2 regions of the Deinococcus aquiradiocola genome follow, and region 2 is predicted to be linked to the other one. Evidence: riboswitches for the same ligand, from Rfam matches in the RefSeq annotation. Region 2 holds a riboswitch; the other holds the start of a gene.
What was found. A riboswitch is a leader RNA that binds a small molecule or an ion and turns the genes downstream of it on or off. The one in region 2 is predicted to bind cobalamin.
Positions count from the first base shown of each region.

Region 1: another riboswitch for cobalamin. It lies ahead of IEY33_RS03020 (ABC transporter substrate-binding protein); the one in region 2 lies ahead of IEY33_RS05720 (cobaltochelatase subunit CobN).

Region 1 covers NZ_BMOE01000001.1:651,953-656,353, reverse strand. Annotated here, with positions in the region: gene IEY33_RS03035 (pyridoxal phosphate-dependent aminotransferase) at 1-273, opposite strand, end outside; gene cbiB (adenosylcobinamide-phosphate synthase CbiB) at 266-1,210, opposite strand; gene cobO (cob(I)yrinic acid a,c-diamide adenosyltransferase) at 1,210-1,875, opposite strand; gene IEY33_RS03020 (ABC transporter substrate-binding protein) at 1,875-2,777, opposite strand; adenosylcobalamin-variant (AdoCbl-variant) riboswitch at 2,922-3,012, opposite strand; gene IEY33_RS03015 (histidine phosphatase family protein) at 3,139-3,705, opposite strand; gene IEY33_RS03010 (adenosylcobinamide-GDP ribazoletransferase) at 3,706-4,401, opposite strand, start outside.
Region 2 covers NZ_BMOE01000003.1:17,704-22,104, reverse strand. Annotated here, with positions in the region: gene IEY33_RS05730 (nitronate monooxygenase) at 1-953, shown strand, start outside; gene IEY33_RS05725 (HoxN/HupN/NixA family nickel/cobalt transporter) at 1,069-2,079, opposite strand; cobalamin riboswitch at 2,314-2,485, shown strand; gene IEY33_RS05720 (cobaltochelatase subunit CobN) at 2,588-4,401, shown strand, end outside.

The DNA.
Region 1 (4,401 bases), on a different contig from region 2:
CGCGCGCGCCACCCGGTGCAGCAGTTCCGACGCGCCCACCGACGGCACCACGCCCGCCGCCGTCAAGCCGTGCCACGCGGCCAGTCGTGCCCGCAGGGCCGCGTAGGAGGGGTCCGGGTAATGCGCATGGTCCGCGTCCCGCACGGCCCGCAGCAGCTCGGGGTTCGGGCCGAAGGGGTTCGTGTTCACGCTGAAGTCCGTGCCCGTGAACGGTCCCCGGCCCGGCCCGCCGTGAGGGACGCCGGCCAGCAGCGGCTGCAGCGCCTCAGGCACGCCCGGCCCCCTGCCTTTGCCCAGCACCCGGCCAGCGGGGCAGAGGGACCAGCAGCAGCGGTACGGCGAACGCCAGCGTCCAGCGTGCCAGACGCAGGGCGCGCCGCACATCGTCCACCGTCGCCTCCCGGCCCGCCGCGTTCAGCGCGTACACGCCGCGCTTTTCCAGCCGCACGCCGAGCGCCCCCGCGAACACGCCCATCGGGTGCCCCGCGTTCGGGCTGCTCGTGAGGCGCGCGTCCCGCCGCCACGCCCGCCACGCGCCCGCACCGTCCAGCCGCGCGGGCACGCACGCGAGCACCGCGCACCCGGCCGTGACGCGCGCGGGCAGCAGGTTCAGCAGGTCGTCGGCGCGCGCCGCGACCTTGCCCGCGAACTCCAGCGGCGGCGTGCGGTAGCCCCACATGGCGTCCGCCGTGTTCGTGAGCCTGTACGCTGCGGCGAGCGGCAGGCCGCCCAGCCGGTACGCGACCGTCGGCGCGACCACGCTGTCCGACAGGTTCTCCGACACGCTCTCGATGACGGCCGCCGCCACCTCGCCCGCCGTCAGGTCCGACGTGTCCCGGCTCACGAGATGCCACGACAGGAGCCGCCGCGCCCCCGGCAGGTTCCCGGCCTCCAGTGCGGCGCACACCTCGCCTGCCGCCGCGAACAGCGCACGGCGACTCAGGAGCGTCTTGAGGACCGCCGCCTGCAGCGGCCACGGCAGCCGCCCGGCCAGCGTGCCCGCGCCCGCCGCGAGGGCCGCACCGGCCGCCCAGCCCGCCCCGCCCTCCAGCAGTTGCGCGCCCGGCGTGACGGCCCGCCACGCCCGCCGCGCCCGCCCGAGAAACGACCCCATCCACGCGACCGGGTGGACGGCCGTGGGCGGCTCGCCCAGCGCGTCGAGCGCCAGTGCCAGCAGCAGCACGCGCCGGGAGGAGCGCGGGAGGCGCATCAGTGCTCGATGCCCGCCTGCGCGCCGATGCCTGCCTCGTAGGCGTGCTTCACCGGCTGCATCTCGGTCACGGTGTCCGCGTACGACACCAGTTCCGGCAGCGCCCCGCGCCCCGTCACGACGACGTGCACGCCCTCGTCACGCGCGTCCAGGGCCGCCTGCACGTCGCTCCACGCGACCCAGCCGTACTTCAGAGCGTACGTGAACTCGTCCAGCACCACCATGTCGTGCTCGCCGCTCAGGATCGCGTCCCGCGCGAGCGCCCACCCGGCCGCCGCCATCGCCGCGCTGTTCTCCAGGTCCTGCGAGCGCCACGTGAACCCGTCGCCCAGCCCCGCGAACGGCACGCCGAGCGCCTCCAGCGAGCGGTGCTCCCCGAACTTCGCGTTTTCGTGCTTGATGAACTGGAACAGCTTGACGCGCAGCCCGCGCCCGTGCGCTCGCAGCATCAGACCAAGCGCGGCGGTCGTCTTGCCCTTGCCGTTCCCGGTGTTCACGATCACGAGGCCCCGCCGTCCGCGCGTCAGGCCGTCCCGCTTGCGGTGCGCGTCGCGCTGCGCGGTGAGCTGCGCCATGGCCTCCTCGCGCCGCTGCGCGGTGTCCCCGTCGGGCGTTGGGGCGTTGCCTTCGTCGGGCATCAGAGGAGCGGTGCCTTCGTCGGGCATCAGAAGCGCTCCGGGTGCAGCAGGCGCGCCAGGACCCTCAGGGCCACCGGGAGGCGCGGACCGGGACGCGACAGGGCGTCGATCTCCTCCGGCGTCGGCTGGTACACCCGGCCCGCGTTCACGGCCTGCAGCGACGCCCAGCCGGGACGGTTCCGCGCGTCCTGCACGGTCAGACCGATCATCACGGACGGGTTCGCCTTGACGACCAGTTCCGGCGAGATCTTCGGGAAGTCGCCCAGGCCGCCCGGCACGACGTTCATGCCGCCCGCCTTCTGCAGCAGCACCCCGATGAAACTGTCCGGCCCCACCGAGTACGGCGCGGGCGACACCTCGTAGTACGCGCTGACCTTCGGCACGCCGCGCAGCGCCGCCGTCGTCGCGTTCAGGTCGGTGCGCATGGACGTGATGAGCCGCGTCGCGCCCGCCTCGTGGTTCGTGAGCTGACCCAGCACCGCGATCTTCTGGAAGACCTCGGTGTACGACTGCGCCGTCCCGCCGTACACGTTCAGGCCCGCCGCCGCGAGCTTCTCGGTGAGGCGCGACCCGCCCGACTCGTCCGCCAGCACCAGGTCCGGCTTCAGCGCGATGATCGCTTCCAGGCTGGGCGCGTACGCGCTCCCCACCTTCGGGAGGGCGGCCGTCTCGGCCTTCGGGTAGTTGCTGAACCTGTCCACCCCGACGAGCTGCGCGCCCGCCCCGATCGCGAAGAGCGTCTCGGTGTGGCTGGGCAGCATCGCCACGATGCGTTTCGGGGCGTGCGTGAGCGTGACCTTGCGGCCCAGGTCGTCCGTGACGGTCAGCGGGTAGTGCGTGGCGTGCGCCGCGCCGAGCAGCAGCGTGGCCGCGAGCGCGGCCGTGCGTACGGGCAGCGGGCGGGGGTTAAGGATGGTGCGGGTGGACATGATGGACTCCGGCGTGCGTGGATGCTCGCCCGGACGGCGCACGAAAAACCGCCCGGGCGTGGGCCAGGGCGGACGCGGCATGACAGGTCCAGTTCCCCCGAATCCCCCTGTGTACGAGAGGTGGCCGTCCTGGGTGGACGGCCCGGCCTGACTGGCATTCGGGCTGAGGCGCGAGGCGCCAATACCGCTGCGGAACAGCGCCGGAATCTCACCGGACTTCCCCAACTGGCGGGCCTTCGGGCCGCGTTCCAGTCCCGCGAGGCGGGCTTCAGGTACACGGAGGGTAGCACGCGTCCGCGCCCGGCACCTTCCGCGTCACGCTTCCGGCGCAGAGCGCGTCATGCTTCCGGCGCGGAGCGCGTCACGTGCCCGGCGCGAGCGACACCAGCCACCACGCGGTCCCGGCCCTCCGCAGGTGCGCGGCCGTGCCGGTCGGCGCTTCGGCCGCGAGCAGGCCCACCGTGAGCCGCAGCACGGCGAGCAGCGGCCCCAGGTGCGTGAAGGCCACGGCCGTCCCGGTGGGCGGCAGGGTGTCCAGCCAGCCCTGCACGCGGGCGTGGAAGGCCGCGCCGCTCTCCCCGCCGGGCGGGCCGTCCGTGCCGCGCGGGTCCCCGAGGGCCGTCGTCCAGCGGGCCGGGGCCGCGCCGTACCGCGCCTCCAGTTCCGCCCAGGTGTGGCCCGCCATCACCCCGAACTCCGCCTCGCGCAGCTCTCCCGTCACCCGCACGTCCCCGCAGCCCGCCAGGGCCGCCGTCTGCAGGCAGCGCCGCGCGGGCGACACGTACACCGTTCCTGCGCGCGGCAGGCGCAGCGCGGCCGCCTGCCGCTCACCGTCCCTGCTGAGCGGCGCGTCCTCGCCGGGGCGCGGGTAGCGGCGCTCGGCGTTCGGGACGGTCGCCGCGTGCCGCACCACGTACAGGTCCAGCACCTACCGCCCCCACGCGAACGACAGCAGCACCGCCACCTCCGCCGCCACCACGCACGCGCCGTACACGTCGCCATTGATGCCGCCGCCCAGCCGCGACGCGCAGAACCGAGCGACGAGCAGCGCCGCCACCAGCGCCGACGCGGCCGCCACCAGCACCCGCACCGGCCCGAGCGGCAGCAGCAGCAGCGGGGCCGCCAGCAGCAGCGCGACCGGCCAGTGCCCCTCGCGGGACCGTGCGCCCAGCGAATCCACGCGCGCCGCCGGGAAGAGGTTCATCGGGGCGAGCAGCACCGTGCGCGCCAGCACCGCCGCCGCCAGCACCTCCAGCGGCCGCACCGCGCCCAGCGCACTCCACCACGCGAGCAGCACGAGCGCGCCCGTCGCCAGCCCGAACGCGCCCACATGCACGTCCCGCAGGATCTCCAGGCGCCGCTCCGGGGACTTCATGGCGAACACCGCGTCCGACGTGTCCACCAGCCCGTCGAAGTGCAGCAGGCCCGTCGCGGCCAGCCAGCCCGCCAGCACCAGCGCCGCACGCACGCCCTCCGGCAGCGGCAGCGGCAGCCACAGCAGGGCCGCCGCCAGCGCCCCCACCGCCCAGCCCGCCAGCGGGTAGAACCCGCTCGCCCGCGCGAACTCCCCGTCCCGCACCTCCAGCACGTGCGGGAGCGGGAAGGTCGTCAGGAACGTGAGCGC
Region 2 (4,401 bases):
ACGTGCCGCAGGTCCTCGACCGCTTCGCGGCGGGACAGGCGGCGACCCTGCGGCTAGACGTGACGGGCGCGGCCGCCCCGACCGTCCTGACCTTCGATCCGGCGTCCCTGGGCCTGGAGGGCGTACCGCTCGCGCGTCCGGCCTTCCTGCCGGTCGTGTCGTCGAACGTGCTGGCGGCCATGCTGGCCCGGCGCGGCGAGGGGGCCGTGCAGGGCTTCGTGGTGGAGGGCCCCACGGCGGGCGGGCACAGCGCCCCCCCGCGCGGGGACCGCGCCCTCGACGAACGGGGCGAACCGCGCTACGGCCCGAAAGACGAGGTGGACCTGCAGGCCCTCGCGGCGCTCGGCCTGCCGTTCTGGCTGGCGGGCGGGACGGGCTCGCCGGAAGCGCTGCGGGACGCGTGGGCGCGCGGCGCGGCAGGTGTGCAGGTGGGCACGCTGTTCGCGTACTGTGAGGAGTCCGGCCTGCGCGCGGACCTGCGCGACCGGGCGCTGCGGGGCGCTCGGCGCGGTGAGCTGCGCGTACGGACGGACCCGCACGCGTCCCCGACCGGCTTTCCCTTTAAGGTGGTGATGCTGCCCGGCACGCTCGCCGACCCGGACGTGTACGCGGCCCGCACGCGCCGCTGCGACCTGGGGTACCTGCGCGAGAGTTACGCCCGGCCGGACGGCCTCGTGGGATTCCGCTGCCCGGCCGAACCGGTCGGGGAGTACACCCGCAAGGGGGGCCGGGCGGAGGACACGCGGGGCCGCATGTGCCTGTGCAACGCGCTGCTGGCCGACGTGGGCCTGGGGCAGACGCAGCCACAGGGACCGGAGCCCGCGCTGCTCACGAGCGGCGACGACCTGCGCAGCGCAGGCCGCTGGCCGCACGGACAGGTCCCGGATTCCGGGCCGGGGCAGGACACCTCCGGGTACGCCGCCCTGGACGCCCTCCGGTACCTGCTCGACTGAGCCCCGGCCCTGGAAGTCCCGGACTGGAGACACTGGACCCGCCCGCCTTCCCCACAGAACGGATTGCAGACGGGACGTGCGCGTCCTGCTCAGGGTTCGGGGCGTGCCGTCCCTTTCAGCCGCGGCTGGAGGGGACACGCCGTGACCGCAGGTTCGCCAGGACGAACAGGCCCAGCACGATGCCGGACAGCCAGTACCCGAGGGTGGACGTGTCGAGCGTGCCGAGTGGGGCGAGCCACGCGCCGAGCGCCGTGAAGTGCGCCCCCACCCATCCGGCGAGCGTGACCGCGCCGATCACCAGGGCGAGTCCGCCGGACAGGCCGGTCACGATGAGGTTGTACCCGCGCCGCGCGCGGGGGTGTTCGAGCGCCCAGGCGTAGGCGTGCGTCATGGCCGCGCCGTCCAGCGTGTCGAGGAGCGTCATGCCGGACGCGAACAGCAGCGGCAGGCTCAGCACGGACGCGAGGCTCAGGCCCTGCTGTGACGCGCTGCCCGCCAGGCCGAGCAGGGCGACTTCGGTGGCGGTGTCGAAGCCCAGGCCCATCAGGAAACCGAGCGGCAGGACCTGCCACTGCCGGTTCACCATGCGCGTCATGGGCGCGATCAGGCGCGCGAGCAGCCCGCCGTGCGAGTGGTGCTGCTCGTGCCCGCGCCACACGCGCGGCAGCGACGCGAGGTTCACGGCGGCGACCGTGAGGAGGTACGCGCCCGCCACGAGCGGACCCACCCACCCGCCGAAGGTTTCCAGCTGGGCCTGCCGGCCGATCAGGGCCTTGCCGACGACGGCGGCCACGGCGGACAGGGCGAACACCACGCCGGAGTGCCCCAGCCCGAAGTACAGGCCCGTGCCGTGCGCGGGACGGCCGAGCAGCAGGAGTTTGCGGACGGTGTTGTCGATGACGGCGATGTGGTCGGCGTCCCAGGCGTGACGCAGGCCGAACAGGTACGCGGTGACGCCCACGCCCCACAGCAGCGGCGCGTGCAGGGCGGCAGGCACCCACAGCAGCAGGGCCAGCAGGTGCAGGGCCAGCACGACGCTCAGGTACGGGAGGCTGTGGCGGGCGCTGCGGGCGAGCGGCATCCGGAGGGCGGAGGGGTGCGGGTGGTTCGGGTCGGGGTGATGCATGACGGCTCCTGACGGTGGGGCGCGGCAGCAGAGCCGGTGCTCGACTGCCCCTGGCGCGGGGGCGGAGCGCCCTTGCGGGGCGCGTGGCGGCGAGTGAGCGACCGGACTGTGACCGTGGCGCGACCGTGCCGGACTGAACCTGACGTGCAGGCGTGACCGGACTTCCCTCTGTTCTCGCTGGGTCCGGCCGCTGGGGCGCGGGACCGTCCGTGAGTGTACACAGCTTTTCGTTTGCTATGCTCGGGCAGCCTGGTGCCCGAGTCGCCGTGCCCGTGTGGGCGCACCATAGACCGGGCTTAAAGTGGGGAAGTCCGGTGTGAGTCCGGCGCTGTTCCGCAACGGTGTGGTCTGGACCTGACAAGCGTCCCGCCCGAGCCCGAATGCCTGCCAGGTCCGCCCCCGTGTGGGGGCACCTCTCGCTGAAAGGGGGACCCGCCGTGAACCTGTCTCTTGCCGTCCTGCCGTATCCCGGCATCTTCCCTCGCCCTGTTCGCCGTGCGGTGCGCCCGTGACTGAGGGTCAGGGCGCGGCCCTGCACCGCCAGAAGGTCACGCGTGCCGACGGCCGCACCGTGAACATCGTGCAGCGGCGCGGTCACCTGTCGTACTGCTATTCCGGCTGCTGCTGCGGTCACACGGACCGCGGGTACGCGCCGCTGCCGGTGGACGCGTACAAGAACGAATGGGTGTCGCGCCGCCTGAGGAATCAGGTGCACCTGACGCGGGCGGGCTGCCTGGGGCCGTGCACGCTCGCGAACGTGGCGTCGCTGGTGTTCGACGGGCGCAGCGTGTGGTTCCACAGCGTGAACACCGAGTGGCAGGTGGGCCTGATCTACGACTACATCGAGAGCATGATCGCCGCCGACCGCTTCCTGGTGCCGCCGCCGGACCTGTCGGAGTACGTCTTCAACTTCTACGACTGGGAGTACCGCGCGCCGCAGGAGGACGCGGCGGCGCCCGTCCCGGCGGAGCAGGCGGACCTGTCGGGGATCGCGGTGCTGTCGCACGCGGACACGGACCTGCTCGCCCTGAGCCGGGCGCGCGAGGAGTTCCCGCCCGGCTTCCCGGCGCTGTTCACGCACCCGCTGCAGCGGGTACGGACGCCGGAAGCGATGCAGCTGCTGCTGGACGGCGAGCTGGGCCGCGCGGCCGTCGTGGTGCTGCGCGTGCACGGGTCGCTTTCGGGCCTGCCGGGGTTCGCGGCGCTGCAGGCGCATGCCCGCGCGCGCGGGCAGCATCTCGCGGTGGTGAGCGGCGTCGGCGAACTCGACCCGGAGTTCGCGCGGGCCGGGAACGTGCCGCTCGACGTGCTGGAGACGCTGACGCTGGCGTTCATGCACGGCGGTCCCGGCAACCTCGCGCAGGGCCTGCGCGCCCTGTCGGACCGGACGCTGCTCACGGCCTTCGGGAGCGAAGCGGCGCGCGTCACGCCGGAGCACGGCGTGTACCTGCCCGCGCTGGACGGCGCGACGCTGGAAGACTGGGCGCGTCAGGCGACGCCGGGACGGCCCACGGTGGGCGTGCTCTTCTACCGCGCGCACCTGCTGAGCGGCAACACGGCCTTCGTGGACGTGCTGCTGGACGCGCTGGACGCGGCAGGCGTGAACGCGCTCGCGGTGTTCACGTCGAGCCTCAAGGCGCAGGAGGACGGCTTCCCGCTGGCGCTCGCACCGATGCTGGGCCGGGTGGACGCGCTCGTCAGCACGCTGTCGTTCGCGCTGGGCGACGTGAACGCGGGCGGGGTGACGCTGTCGGGCGGGAACGTCACGGCGCTCGAACGGCTGGGCGTGCCGGTGATCCAGGCGGTCGCGAGCGGCATGGCGCGCGGCGCGTGGGCACTGTCGAGCCGTGGCCTGAACCCGCTGGACACCGCCATGAACGTCGCCATCCCGGAGTTCGACGGGCGGATCGTGACGGTCCCGCTGTCCTTCAAGGAGTCCACGCCGGACGGCGTGGTGTACGTGCCGGACGCGGAGCGCGCGGCGCGCGTGGCGGGCATCGCGGCGCGGCAGGCGGAGTTGCGGCACCTGCCGAACACGGACAAGCGGGTGGCGTTCGTGTTCACGAATTCCGGCGCGAAGGCCGCGTCGGTCGGGAACGCGGTGGGGCTCGACGCGCCCGCCAGCCTGCTGAACCTGCTGCGCGCCATGAAGGGCCGCGGTTACCGCCTGCCGGACCTGCCCGCGCACAGCGACACGCTGATGCACGACCTGCTGTCGCGCGGCACGTACGACGACGCGCACCCGCTCGATCCGGCCCGCGCGTACCGGTACGGCCGGGCCGAGTACCTGAAGTGGCACCGGTCCCTGCCGGACGCGCCCCG